Regions from separate parts of the Janthinobacterium sp. NKUCC06_STL genome, predicted to be linked through region 2. Evidence: predicted binding sites of a transcription regulator. Region 2 holds the regulator's gene; the other holds the start of a gene.
The links. Region 2 encodes LexA, which represses DNA repair genes until DNA is damaged. Its sites were predicted from a motif close to ACTGTATNNNNATACAGT; they were not measured.

Region 1: a site for LexA is predicted at 3,042-3,059, ahead of dinB (DNA polymerase IV). Genes of this name have one in related genera too.

Annotation. Positions count from the first base shown of each region.
Region 1 is NZ_JAHKQY010000009.1:125,753-132,704, reverse strand. It holds gene KO539_RS23610 (TonB-dependent receptor) at 1-681, shown strand, start outside; gene KO539_RS23605 (recombination-associated protein RdgC) at 822-1,718, opposite strand; gene dinB (DNA polymerase IV) at 1,837-2,991, opposite strand; gene KO539_RS23595 (S9 family peptidase) at 3,177-5,339, shown strand; tRNA gene KO539_RS23590 (tRNA-Val) at 5,439-5,514, shown strand; tRNA gene KO539_RS23585 (tRNA-Asp) at 5,569-5,645, shown strand; tRNA gene KO539_RS23580 (tRNA-Val) at 5,862-5,937, shown strand; tRNA gene KO539_RS23575 (tRNA-Asp) at 5,995-6,071, shown strand; gene KO539_RS23570 (hypothetical protein) at 6,173-6,952, shown strand, end outside.
Region 2 is NZ_JAHKQY010000001.1:771,336-778,287, forward strand. It holds gene rplI (50S ribosomal protein L9) at 1-447, opposite strand, end outside; gene rpsR (30S ribosomal protein S18) at 475-765, opposite strand; gene priB (primosomal replication protein N) at 791-1,090, opposite strand; gene rpsF (30S ribosomal protein S6) at 1,111-1,500, opposite strand; gene lexA (transcriptional repressor LexA) at 1,776-2,411, shown strand; gene KO539_RS03500 (cystathionine gamma-synthase family protein) at 2,480-3,721, opposite strand; gene purF (amidophosphoribosyltransferase) at 3,870-5,393, opposite strand; gene KO539_RS03510 (CvpA family protein) at 5,432-5,920, opposite strand; gene KO539_RS03515 (SPOR domain-containing protein) at 5,941-6,930, opposite strand.

The sequences.
Region 1 (6,952 bases), on a different contig from region 2:
TGGGACGTAAAAATCACCGACGCGGTTTCAGCCGTGAGCGAAACGCAGGCATTCAACAACCCAGGCATGTACCGCGACCTGTTCGGCACCTATATCGAACCGACGACCGGCAAGCCGTACTTTGCGTTCAAGTCGCTGTCGATGAACATCGGCCAGACACACAACCGCGGTATCGACTGGGACATGACGGCACGTAAGAAGTTTGATTTCGGTAACTTCACGGCTAACCTGAGCGGCACCCATATGCTCAAGGCCGACTACACCGTACCAGGCACCAAGGATCAGTGGACCAACAACATGAACTTCTACGGCATTTCCGATGCCGTGACGTTCCGTAACCTGATGAAGCTCAACATGAGCCTGGAATCGGGCAAGCTGACCAACACTGTCGTCGTGAGCTACCGTAATGGCTATACCGACGCTTCGGCCGAAGTGGTAAACCTGGCCACCAGCACGAAGGAAAATATCCGTCTGCACGTGCCTTCGTACACGACGGTTGACTTCCAGGGCCGCTATGCGTACAGCAAAGCAGTGACCTTGCGCGCAGGTATCAAAAACCTGTTTGACCGCGAACCGCCGCTGTCGCTGCGCAGCTCGCGTGGTCACCAGGTTGGCTACGATCCACGCTACGCCGATCCAATGATGCGTTCGCTCTACTTCACGGCCCAGTACAAGTTCTAAGTTGACCTCGTCAACCTAGGCTGAGCCGACCAAGGGCCTTGCAAACGCAAGGCCCTTTTTTTCGTCCAAAGATCGCCGTGCCAGGCAAGGGACGAAAAAAAAGGAGCCGCAGCTCCTTTTCCGTACCGGCATGACTACACTTATGCAGTCGCTTCGCCACCGAGGGCTTCGACCACGTCGGCCATCAGCTTGCTCAATTCGCCCGTCATCAGCATCACGTCGCCGTCGAAACGCTCTTCGTCGTTCTTCGTGCTCGATTCCGTTTCCTTGATCACGTCCAGCGGCTTGACGCTCTTGATGGCCAGGGACTCCGTCAGCACGAACGAAATCTTGTCGTTCCACGTCATGGCCAGGCGCGTGCACTGCTTGCCGGCCGCGATGTGGCGGCGCACGTCGTCCGCTTCCAGGGTGTGGCGCACGTAGCGCACGGTGGCCTTGCTTTCGCCCGTGGCGCGCAATTCCGTGTCCATGTCGACCGTGAAGCCGGCCGGCGCATCGTCCGCTTGCAGCCATTCCGTCATCACCGCCACGGGCGAGCGCTGCACGCGCAGGCTTTCCAGCGGCAGTTTGTCGACGGCTTTCAACAGCAGCTTGATGACTTCATCGGCTTTTGCCGGACTGGCGGCATCGACCACCAGCCAGCCATTGACGGGGTCGATCCACGTCCAGACGTTGCTGCGGATGCTGAAGGCGCGCGGCAGCAACTCGTCGGCCACGCGTTCCTTCAATTCCTTCATGGCCTTTTTACCAGGCGCAAAGCCTTGCGCTTCTTCCATCTCGGCAGCGCGGGCCTTGGCCACCTGGTTGATGACGGTCGCTGGCAAGAGTTTCTTTTCCGTGCCCAGCAGGATCAGCATCTGCTTGTTGACCACATGGACCAGGCCGCCGTTCGGGCGTGGCGTATCCCAGCCCTGGCGCATCAGATCCATGCTGGTCGCCGGCGTAAATTTGTTCGAGGACAAGGCCTCTTCCAGTTGTTCTGGCGTATAGGCCCATGGTGCGGGCAGGCGGTAAATCTGAAGATTCTTGAACCACATAGTTTTTGTCTTCCGTTTGTTTCAGTAGTGCCAGGGGAACGCCATTCTACACTTTCGACACGGGAATGCCGTCAAAAGCGCGGACTGGCGCGGTGTTGTTGATGCGTGGGGAATGCCGCTACAGGGCGGGAAACAGCTCCGCCTGGGCTGGCGCCTGCCGCGTCACGATGGCCGGATCGGACAAGGTCGAGATGCGCACGCCCAGCAGGCGGATTTTCTTTTCAAATGGCACGCGCCGCAAGCAATCGCGGCTGGCGCGCAGGATGGCGGCGGCGTCTGCCGTGGCGCTGGGCAAGGTGATGTCGCGCGTGACGGTGCTGAAGTCCTCGAAGCGCAGCTTGATGCCCACCGTGCGCCCCGCCAGCGACTGTTTATCCAGGTCGCCTGCCACGCGCGTGCACAGGCTTTCCAACTTTTCCGACAGGGTGGCGCGGTCGCGCACCACCTGCAAGTCGCGCTCGAACGTCGTTTCGCGGCTGACGGACTTGGTTTCCCGGCTCGTCTGCACGGGACGCTCATCGATGCCCAGCGCCGCCTGGCGCAGCCAACCCGTGTACAGGTCGCCAAACTGCGTGCGCAGCATGGCCATGTCGGCCTGCGCCAGCTCGCCGATGGTGACAATGCCCAAGGCTTCCAGCTTGGCCGTCGCCTTCGGGCCGATGCCGTTGATCTTTTTCGCCGGCAAGGGCCACACGCGCGTGGCGATATCTTCGGGCGACAAAATGGTGAGGCCGTCCGGCTTTTCCAGGTCGGAACAGATTTTCGCCAGCAATTTGTTGGGCGCCAGGCCGATCGAGCACGACAGACCCGTCGCCTCGGACACGGCCGCCTTCAGGCGCGCCGCCATGGCCGGCGCCTGCTCGCCATAGTCGGTCAGATCGACATAGATTTCATCGATGCCCACGTTCTGGATGATGGGGCACAACTGGGCCACGGCCTGCTTGAAACGGGCCGAATAGTCGCGGTAAGCCTCGAAATCGGCCGGCAGCAGGATGCTGTCGGGCGCCAGTTTCGCCGCCTTCATGATGCCCATGGCGGAAAACACGCCAAACGCACGCGCCGCATAAGTCGAGGTGGTGACGACGCCGCGCCCCACGTAGTCGCGCATGCGCGCAAATTGCCGCGTGCCATCTTCCTGCAGCACGGGCTGCTGCAGGCGCCCGCCACCGATGACGACGGCTTCGCCGCGCAATTCCGGATATTTCAACAGTTCCACGGAGGCGAAGAAGGCGTCCATGTCCAGGTGGGCTATCCAGCGGCGGGATTCAGGCAATGTAGGGGCAGATGCGGTCAAGGACACCTCGCGGCGGGATGCTGTCGGATACTGTAATTATATACAGTATCGCTGCAAATGCCAGTGGACGCAAGCGGCGGGACGGTATTGATTGAAATCATGATTGGCTTTTCTATTTAGCAAGAATAGAATCGCTGCACAACAACGAAACCTAGGGAGTTGCCTTGTCCACAGTACCTCACGTCTTACGCCGACTGGCCGTCTGCTCATCCATCCTGCCGGCCCTGCTGCTGTCCACCTTGGCGCCATCCGCGCTGGCCGACACCACCACCATAGCCGCCAGCGCACCGGTCGCCGCCAAAACGGCCTGGCAGGAGACACGCCACGGCACGGTCGTCACGGACGACTACCGCTGGCTGCAAAAGAAAACCGATCCTGCCGTCATCGACTACCTGAATGCGGAAAACGCCTACACGGCGGCCGTGACCGCCCCGATCCAGCCGCTGGCCGACAAGGTGTATGCGGAAATCAAGGGCCGCATGCAGGAAGTGGACCTGTCCGTGCCCGCGCGCCAGGGCAATTTCTACTATTACACGCGCGTGGAAGCGGGCAAGCAATACCCGATCCATTGCCGCCGCCCCGTCGGCGCCAGCGGCGCCTACGATGCGCAGGCGGCTGAAGAAATCTTGCTGGACCAGAATCAATTAGCCGAAGGCCACAAATTCTTTGCCGTGCGCGCCTTCAGCGTCAGCCCGAATGAACAGTTGCTGGCCTACACCACCGACACGACGGGTTTCCGCCAGTACGAGCTGCATGTCAAGGATTTGAAAACGGGCAAATTGCTGGGCGACAGCATGCCGAGAGTCACGTCGCTGGCCTGGGCGGCCGACAACGCCACCCTGATGCTGGCGCAGGAAGACGCCACCACCAAGCGCTCGGATCGATTGTTCCGCCTGGCCCTGGGCGGTGCGCCGCAACAGGTCTACCACGAGCCGGTGGAACAGTTCGCCATCAACGTGGGCCGCACGCGCGACAAGCAATTCTTCGTGCTCACCTCGGGCAGCACGGATACCAGCGAAGTGCTGCTGCTGCCAACGAGCAAGTCGCAAGGCAGCTTCCAGTCCGTGCTAAAACGCGAAAAAGGCCACCGCTACGGCATCGAACACCGCGACGGCCAGCTGTATATTCTGACCAACAAGGAGGCGAAGAATTTCCGTGTCGTCAGCGCGCCGGTGGCTGCCCCGCAGCCGAAGAACTGGAAGAGCGTCGTGCCGCACAACAAGGATGCCGTGATCCAGTCCATCGACGTGTTCCAGGGCTACCTGGTGGTGATGGAAAAGACGCGCGCCCTGAACCGCGCCCGCATCCTTGATTTTGCGCAAAAGAATTGGAAGACGGTGCAGTTCGACGACCCCGTCTACCTGGCCACGGCGGCCGGCACGCCCGAGTTTTCCGCCACACAATTTCGCATGTCTTACCAGTCGCCAGTCACGCCGCCCACCGTCATCGACGTCAACATGCAAGATGGCAAGCGCACGGTGCTCAAGCAGCAGGAAATCGTCGGCGGCTTTGACGGCAGCCGCTACACGACGCAGCGCCTGTGGGTCAAAGCGCGCGATGGTGTGCAAGTGCCGCTGTGGGTCGTCTACAAGAAAGGCGTGAAACTCGACGGTTCCGCGCCGCTGCTGCTGTACTCGTATGGCTCGTATGGCATCTCGACGGAAGCCAGTTTTTCCATCAGCCGCATCAGCCTGCTGGAGCGGGGCGTCATCTATGCGCAGGCGCATATCCGCGGCGGCACCGACATGGGTGAAGCGTGGCATGAAGACGGCATGCTGATGAAGAAGAAAAATACCTTCAATGACTTCATCGACAGCGCCGACTACCTGGTGCGCGAAAAATGGACCAGCCCGAACCGCCTGATCATCCAAGGTGGCAGCGCCGGCGGCTTGCTGATGGGCGCCGTCGTCAACATGCGCCCCGAGCTGTTCCACGCCGTGCACGCGGCCGTGCCGTTCGTCGACGTGATGAACACCATGATGGACGCCAGCCTGCCGCTGACCACGGGAGAATATCTGGAATGGGGCGACCCGAACCAGAAGGCCGCCTACGACTACATGCTCAGCTACTCGCCTTACGACAACATTGCGCGCAAGAATTACCCGGCCATGCTGGTCACGACGGGCCTGAACGACAGCCAGGTCATGTACTGGGAGCCGGCAAAATACGTGGCCAAGCTGCGCGCGTATAAAACGGACGGCAATCCCCTGCTGTTGAAAACGAATATGGGTGCCGGCCACGGCGGTGCCTCGGGCCGCTATAACGCGATTGCCGAAAACGCATTCAATATGGCGTGGATGCTGTCGCAGTGGAATATCACGGAGTAAAGTGAAAAAAGCGCTTGCAGAAGGATTTTAGCCGTCCTATAATAGCGCCTCTTCCAGACGTGGTGACAAACGTCGGGATGGTTTTCTGAGACAAGCAACGGGTGCTTAGCTCAGTTGGTAGAGCGGCGCCCTTACAAGGCGTAGGTCGGGAGTTCGAGCCTCTCAGCACCCACCAAATCAGAAAACTGTCCAGTGCTTCATGGATCAGCAACACAGATCATACGAGCTTGGAGTGGTAGTTCAGTTGGTTAGAATACCGGCCTGTCACGTCGGGGGTCGCGGGTTCGAGTCCCGTCCGCTCCGCCAATAAAAGAAAAGCCCTTTGGTTCTCTGAACCGAAGGGCTTTTCCCATTTCAGCAGCCAAAAACACGCCAATCCCCCCTCGCCTGAACATTTTTGCGTTTTTCAGCAAAAAAATGCTTTTATCCCATAAGAATAGTTGCACAAGCACGAAAGCGCCCCCTATAATAGTGCCTCTTCCAGACGTGGTGACAAACGTCGGGATAGTTTTCTGGGTATGCGGGTGCTTAGCTCAGTTGGTAGAGCGGCGCCCTTACAAGGCGTAGGTCGGGAGTTCGAGCCTCTCAGCACCCACCACCAATACAGAAAATTATCCAGTGCTTCATGGATCAGCAACACAGATCATACGAGCTTGGAGTGGTAGTTCAGTTGGTTAGAATACCGGCCTGTCACGTCGGGGGTCGCGGGTTCGAGTCCCGTCCGCTCCGCCAATAAAAGAAAAGCCCTTTGGTTCCCAGAACCGAAGGGCTTTTCCCATTGTGGGGCCGTAAATGCTCTAGAATCAGCGCTACCCTGACTCCACTCCTGCCTGATGCTCCTGCCCCGCAGCTTTTCCCCCTATCTTGCCCTGCGCTTGCGCCTGGCCCATCATGCTTTGCTGCAATTTGCCGCCAGCCTGACGAGTTCCATGGAGATCTTCTTTTGCCTGGCAGCTCCCGTCTTGCTGGGCCTGCTCAGCGTCATCGCCCTGCCCGGTTTTCTCGCCATGACCTTACCCTGGCCCGCCGCCCTGGGCCTGCTGAGTGCGCAAGTGCTGCTGACGTGCATGCCCACCTGGCTGCTGCGCAAGCGATTGTTGCCAGCCAATATAGCCGCCTGGCTGCGCCAGCTGCCCTTGCCGCCGCGCCTGCGCTGGCAAGCCGACATCGCCGTGGCCGGCCTGCTGATGCTGCCGCTGGGCCTCGCCTATGCCGTCTCGGCCAGTATCTGGCTGGCGCAGTCGCCACCCTGGTTGCGTCCGGTCGCCGCGCCCGGCATTGCCGCCACCATCGCCGTCTGGCTGCTGACCTGGCTGTTGACGACGCTGATCGTGGCGCTGCGCCTGCGCGCGCCACGCCCCGCCCAAGCGGCGCGCCCGTCAACGATGACGGCATATATGCCGCAAAGGCTCCGCTGGCGCACTGTGTTCCTGTGGCGACAGCTATTCTGGCTGCCGTTCTGGCGCAACGACAATGTGACCGGCCGGCAGCAAAGCGTGCTGCTGGCCACGGCTGGCGCCAGCATGCTGGCCTGGCTGCTGCGCGCACCGCTCGTGCCCGCGCCGCTGCTCGGTTTGCTGGCCAGCGCCAGCCTGGTCATTCTGACGGACCGC
Region 2 (6,952 bases):
CGCGTCTGGAACGACAGCGATAACAACTTCCACGACCACGTCGGTGTGCAGAGCAACCGAAACGTTGTGCTCGCCAACGATCTTCAGCGGGCCGGTAGGCATGCGGATTTGTGCTTTTTCAACAGCAAAACCTTGCTTGGTCAGCGCTTCAGCGATGTCGAAGTTGGTGACGGAACCGAACAGACGGCCATCAACACCAGCTTTTTGAGCAACTTGAACGGTCAGACCGCTCAGTTTTTCGCCCTGGGCTTGCGATGCGGCCAGTTTGGCGGCAGCAGCTTTTTCCAGTTCGGCGCGCTTGACTTCGAATTCAGCCACAGCGGTTGCCGTAGCACGACGTGCCAGGCGTTGCGGGATCAGGAAGTTACGTGCGTAACCGTCTTTGACTTTGACGACTTCGCCGAGGTTACCGACGTTAACAACTTTTTCTAACAGAATGATTTGCATAGTTCTTCTCCAGGAATATCTGACCGATTAAGCGTGGTGCAGATCGGTGTATGGCAGCAGCGCGAGGAAGCGAGCGCGCTTGATTGCGGTGTCAACTTGGCGCTGGTAGTGCGCTTTGGTACCGGTCAGGCGTGCTGGCATGATCTTGCCGTTTTCTTGGACGAAGTCTTTCAGCGTGTCGACGTCTTTGTAGTCGACTTGCTCAACGTGAGCTGCGGTGAAGCGGCAGAACTTCTTGCGTTTGAACAACGGGTTTTGCTGTTTGCGTTTTTCTTTAAGCTTGAGCTTATTTTTGTCGAACTTTTTACCGAATGCCATGTCAGGCTCCTGTATCTAAAATGCGCTAGTCAGAATTGACTGCACTAAAATCAATGATGTGAAACACCAAACTCTTGCTGTTGCGGCTCTTCCTGGCCAGGAAACCCGTGAACTGATACACCCCGCCCAAGCTTGCCTGGCTGAACCGGCCTGAGATTTCGCCAGCGGCTAGCGCGGCAACATCAAACTCGGTCAAACGGGCAATCCCTGCTTCCATCTGCTGCGAACTGTGTTGCAATACTGCATTCACAATCGGCAGCCCTGCCGGGGTATAGCGCAATATTTCGCGCTCGGCAATGATGGCGGTGACTTGTAGCTGGTTCAGCGCACGATCCTGGTCAAGAATTAAGCTGCTGCTGCGGCTGGAGCGGCTGCTGGTGCTTCGGTGCGGTGGCTTTTGGCCGCGTCTTCGCGTTGTACCGATTTCATCATCGGCGAAGGAGCTGTTTCAGCTTTCTTCATTTTAACGGTCAGGTGACGCAACACGGCATCATTGAATTTGAATGCTGTTTCCAACTCGACCAGGGTCTCGTTGTCGCATTCGATGTTCAGGCAGATGTAGTGTGCTTTAGGCAGCTTTTGGATCGAGTAAGCCATTTGACGGCGGCCCCAATCTTCCACGCGGTGAACCGAACCGCCGCGGGTGGTTACGCTGGCTTTGTAGCGTTCGATCATCGCGGGCACTTGCTCGCTTTGGTCCGGATGGACGATAAAGACTATTTCATAATGACGCATGCAAACTCCTTCAGGTCGGATTGATAATCGCCCACCCCGGCGTCAAGACGGGTGTGGGAAGGTCAGCCGAAGATTATAACCGCCTTTTGCAAACGTTTCAATCATTCCTTCCATCAGCGTCCGAAAAGACCGTGCGCCAGCGTGCTTTCCGCCCATGGCCGACTATTTCTTGCGAAATTCGCCGAAAACACGGAAATCCCCTTGCATAGTGGACGATACTGTACAAAAATACAGACTGTTCATATAGACAGCATTTTAGTATGCACCCACCGCTCATGATCAAGCTGACAGCACGACAAGAACAAATCCTGAACCTGATCAAGGACGCGATTGAAAACACGGGCTTTCCTCCCACCCGTGCCGAAATCGCCAATGAACTGGGTTTCAAATCGGCCAACGCGGCCGAAGAGCATTTGCAGGCCCTGGCCCGCAAGGGGGCGATCGAGATTTCGCCCGGCACCTCGCGCGGCATCCGCCTGATCGGCGCGGCCGCCGAAGCGGCGCCATCGAAAGTGCCGGCAGCGCTGCTGATGTCGCTGCCCCTGATCGGCCGGGTGGCGGCAGGCTCGCCCATCCTGGCGCAGGAAAACCTGGAAGCGAGCTACAACGTCGACCCGGCCCTGTTCTCGGCCAAGCCCGACTTCCTGCTGAAGGTGCGCGGCTGGTCCATGCGCGACGCCGGCATCATGGATGGCGATTTATTGGCCGTGAAAAAGGTCGACAGCGCCAAGAACGGCCAGATCGTCGTCGCCCGCATCGGCGACGAAGTCACCGTCAAGCGCTACAAGAAAACGGGCTCCGTCATCGAACTGCTGCCGGAAAACCCGGACTTCAAGGTGATCACCGTGTCGCCGGAAGACGAGTTTGCACTGGAAGGCTTGGCGGTCGGACTGATGCGCAGCTGGCATTAAACTTTATGTGCAAAAAAAAAGGGCCGCGACAGCATCACTGTCGCGGCCCTTTTTACATACGCGGCTGCTTATGCATCCAGCGCGTTGCTGAAATCTTCCAATAAGTCTGCTTCATCCTCGATACCGACTGACACGCGGATCAGCGATTCGGCGATGCCCATGCTGGCGCGGCGCTCGGCACCCATCTCATAGAAAATCGTGTGGGCGACGGGAATGACGAGGGTGCGCGTGTCGCCGAGGTTGCTCGCTGGAATAGCCAAATTCAAACGATTGAGGAAATCGAAGCAGTCGATGCCATCCTTCAGCTCAAAGCTGAACAGCGAACCATAGCTGCGGAACAAGTCCGTCGCCAACGCGTGCTGCGGGTGCGATGGCAAGCCCGGGTAATGCACGGCCGCCACGCGTGGGTCGGCGGCAAGCATGGTGGCCAGCGCCAGGGCGTTCGAGCAAGTGCGGTCCATGCGCAAGGCCATGGTTTCCGCGCCGACGGCGATATGGTGCGCCACTTCCGGTCCCAGCGAAGCGCCGAAGTCGCGCAAGGCCTTGGCGCGGATTTGCGCGATACCCCACTGGGCCGGCGCCGCCTTCTTGTAGTTCTCGAAGATGTTCGGATACTGCGTCCAGTCGAACACGCCCGTGTCCGTCAAGCTGCCGCCCAAGGCATTGCCGTGGCCGCCAATCGATTTCGTCAAGGCATTAACCACCAGTCCCGCGCCCACGGCTTTCGGGCGGAACAGGTAAGGCGTCGTCATAGTGTTGTCGACGATGTACAAAATGCCCTTCTCGCGGCACAAGTCACCGATTTTTTTCAGGTCGGCGATCTGCGTGCGCGGATTGGCGATGGTTTCCACAAAGACGATGCGCGTGGCCGGCGTGATGGCGGCCGCGACATTGGCGACATCGGTGGCGTCGACAAACGCCACAGCGATACCCTGCCCCGTCACCGTTTGCCACAGGCTGTTGGTGTTGCCAAACAAAAAGGCCGACGACACGACATGGTCGCCGGCGCGCAGCAAGGATTGCACCACGGCGCCGATGGCGCCCATGCCGGTGGCGAAGCACAAGGTCGCCACGCCGTCTTCCATCTTGTTGACCTTGTCTTCCAGCGCGGAAACGGTCGGGTTGCCCTGGCGGCCGTAGCGGAAACCCGGCTCCTTGCCCTGGAACACGGAAGCGAGCTGGCGCGCATCGGCGTAACCGAAAGCAACGGAAGTGTGCACGGGCTTGTGCAGGGAGCCGTGCTCGATACCCTTGCGGCGGTCGTTATGCAGGATGGTGGTGGTAAAGCCGTAGGTTTTTTTGGTGGTCATGGTGAGAATTCCGAATATTCGATTTGCCGCGTAACCCCAAGGCAAATGCTGGGGTCAGTCCCTCCGGGATCGGAATGCGCACCACTGGCGCGCATTCCCCCGACGGGTCTGACCCCGAAAAAAAGCCCGGCATCGGCCGGGCAGGTACTTATGCTTCTGTCGTCGCCAGGTTCAGGTTCAGCTGGGAACGTGGCGTATCTTCGGGCGCTGCCGCCTTCGGATGGTGGCGCGCATATTCCAGGCGGTCCAGGTATTCCTGCGACACGTCGCCCGTCACGTAGACGCCATCGAAGCACGAAGCCTCGAAGTTGGTGAGCGCCGGATTGACGTCAGCGATCGCCTGCTTCAGCGCGCCGATATCCTGGTAGACCAGGTAGTCGGCCGTGATTTCGCGGCACACTTCTTCCGTCGTGCGGCCGTAGGCGATCAGTTCGTCGCGCGTCGGCATGTCGATGCCGTACACGTTCGGGTAGATCACCGGTGGCGCGGCCGAGGCGAAGATGACTTTCGTCGCGCCCGCTTCACGCGCCATCTGCACGATTTCACGGCTGGTGGTGCCGCGCACGATGGAATCGTCGACCAGCAGCACGACTTTGTCCTTGAACTCGGACGGGATCGCGTTGAGCTTCTGGCGCACGGATTTCTTGCGCGCCGCCTGGCCCGGCATGATGAAGGTGCGGCCGATGTAGCGATTCTTGATGAAGCCTTCGCGGTACTCGATGTTCAGCGCCATGGCCAGCTGGATGGCGGCCGGACGCGAGGAATCGGGAATCGGCATGACCACGTCGATATGCACGCCTGGCAACTCGGCACGGATCTTTTCGGCCAGGTATTCACCCATTTTCAGGCGCGTGGCGTACACGGAGGCGCCGTCGATGACGGAGTCGGGACGGGCCAGGTAGACGAATTCGAACACGCACGGGTTCAGGCTGGCGTTGTCGGCGCACTGGGCGCTGTGCAATTTCTTGTCGGCATCGATGAACACGGCTTCGCCGGGACCGATATCGCGCACGAAGCGGAAGCCCATGCCTTCCAGGGCCACGGATTCGGAAGCGATCAAGTATTCGGGACCTTGCTCCGTTTCATTGATGCCCAGGCACAGCGGACGGATGCCGTGCGGATCGCGGAAGGCCAGCAAGCCCACGCCGGCGATTTGCGCCACGGCGGCGTAACCGCCCTTGACGCGGCGGTTCAGCACGGTAACGGCCTTGAAGATGGCTTCCGGGTCCAGGTTCAGGCCCGTCGTCGCTTCCTGGATTTCATGCGCCAGCACGTTGAGCAGCACTTCCGAGTCGGAATCGGTATTGATGTGGCGGCGGTCGTTCTTGAACATTTCCAGCTTCAACTGTTCCCAGTTGGTCAGGTTGCCATTGTGCGCCAGGGTGATGCCGAACGGCGCATTCACATAGAACGGTTGTGCTTCCTCTTCGCTCGACGAACCGGCCGTCGGGTAGCGGCAATGGCCGATGCCCGTCGTGCCTTGCAGCGAACGCATGTTGCGCGTACGGAAGACGTCACGCACGAGGCCGTTGGCCTTGTGCATGGAAAACATACTGCTGTGATTGGTCGCAATCCCTGCCGCGTCCTGACCGCGATGTTGCAGGAGCAACAATGCATCATAGAGCAATTGATTGACAGGTTGATGGGAAACGACGCCGACGATGCCACACATGGTGTGCTCCTAAACTGTGCTACTGATTTTAAAAAAATTCAAAATTTCACATGCTGCGCGTAAGCGGCAGGCAGATAAGGCTTGATGGCGCGCGCGCCCTGCTCCGCGAGCGGGCTGAGCTGCGCGTTTTTCCAGAATGGCTGCTGCGGTATGGACGTCATGCCACACAAGATGACGGCGGTCAGCACGATCACAAGGCCCCGCGCCACGCCGAACAGGGTGCCCAGGGTGCGGTCGGCCAGGCTCAGGCCCGTCACCTTGACGAGCGCGTCGACCGTCATGGACAGCAATCCCATCAAAATGCGCACGCCGATGAACAGCACCACGAAAGCCAGCAACAAACGGATGGCCTCGCCCGGCACGGCTTCCGGCAGGAATTTCGCCAGGGTGGCGCCATAGGCGTTGGCAATGACGAACGCCACGACCCAGCTGACCAATGACAGTATTTCCTTGACCAGGCCACGCATCATGCTGATCAGCACGGACGTCACCAGCACGAACAGCACCAGGTAATCGAAGATCGTCACGCGCGCTCAGCCTTGCAACATCACGCCGGCACCAGACTGCCGCCCAGGCCCAGCTTTTGCAGCTTGGCACGGGTCTTTTCGGCGTCTTCGCGGCTGCCGAACGGGCCCACGCGCACGCGGATGCGCTCGCCCGCCGGGCTGGAGACTTTCTGCGTGTACGACTTGATACCCGCTTCACGCAGCTTGTCCTGCAATTCGTCAACCTTGTCCTGCGTCGCCAGGGCCGCCACCTGCACCACGAACTTGCCGCTGCCGGCGTCGTGCGCCTTGTCTTGCGCCTTGTCTTGTGCTTTCTCTTGCGGCTTGCCTTCCAGAATCGCCAGCGCGCGCGCAGCATCGTCGGCCGATTGCGCCGGCTTGGCAGGCTTCGGTTCGGGCTTGGCTTCCGGTTTTACTTCATGCTTGGGCTCTGGCTTGGACTCGGACTTGGATTCGTGTTTCGGCTCCGGCTTGCTTTCGTGCTTTGGCTCCACCTTGACCGGCTTGGGCTCAGGCTTGGGCTCGGGTTTCGGTTCCACATAAGTTGGCTTGACCGGTGCAGGCTGGGCGGCGGCCAGCACGGGTGCCGGTGTGGGCGTCGGCTTGGCCGCAGGCGGCAGCGGCGTATCGACGATTTCCTCGGACTGGTCCAGGCCATTCGCTGCAGCTTGCGCCGGGACGGCCGGGACGGGCGCCGGTGCAGGCGCAGGCGCAACAGCCTTTTCCTTCGACGGAATGTCGATGGCGATATCGTTGAACGGCGCCTTCGGCTCGGAATCGAGCAGCATCGGCAAGCCGACAGCCACGCCCAAGGCCAGGGCAATGGCCCCGACCAGGCGGCGGCGTGCGCGCTTTTTTTCAGGCAAGACCGGATCCGGCGCTTCCTTGCCGCCACGGCGCGATCCACCGCCACCGGAGGTGTTGGCTGCGCGCTTGCGGGTCGGCGACTGTGCTTCGCCAGGGACATAAAAGCCGCTGTCTTCGCCAGAGGATTCTTGCTTGTTTTTAAACAGTTTCGAGAACAAGCCCATGCGTGATTTTCAGTCGAGTGCG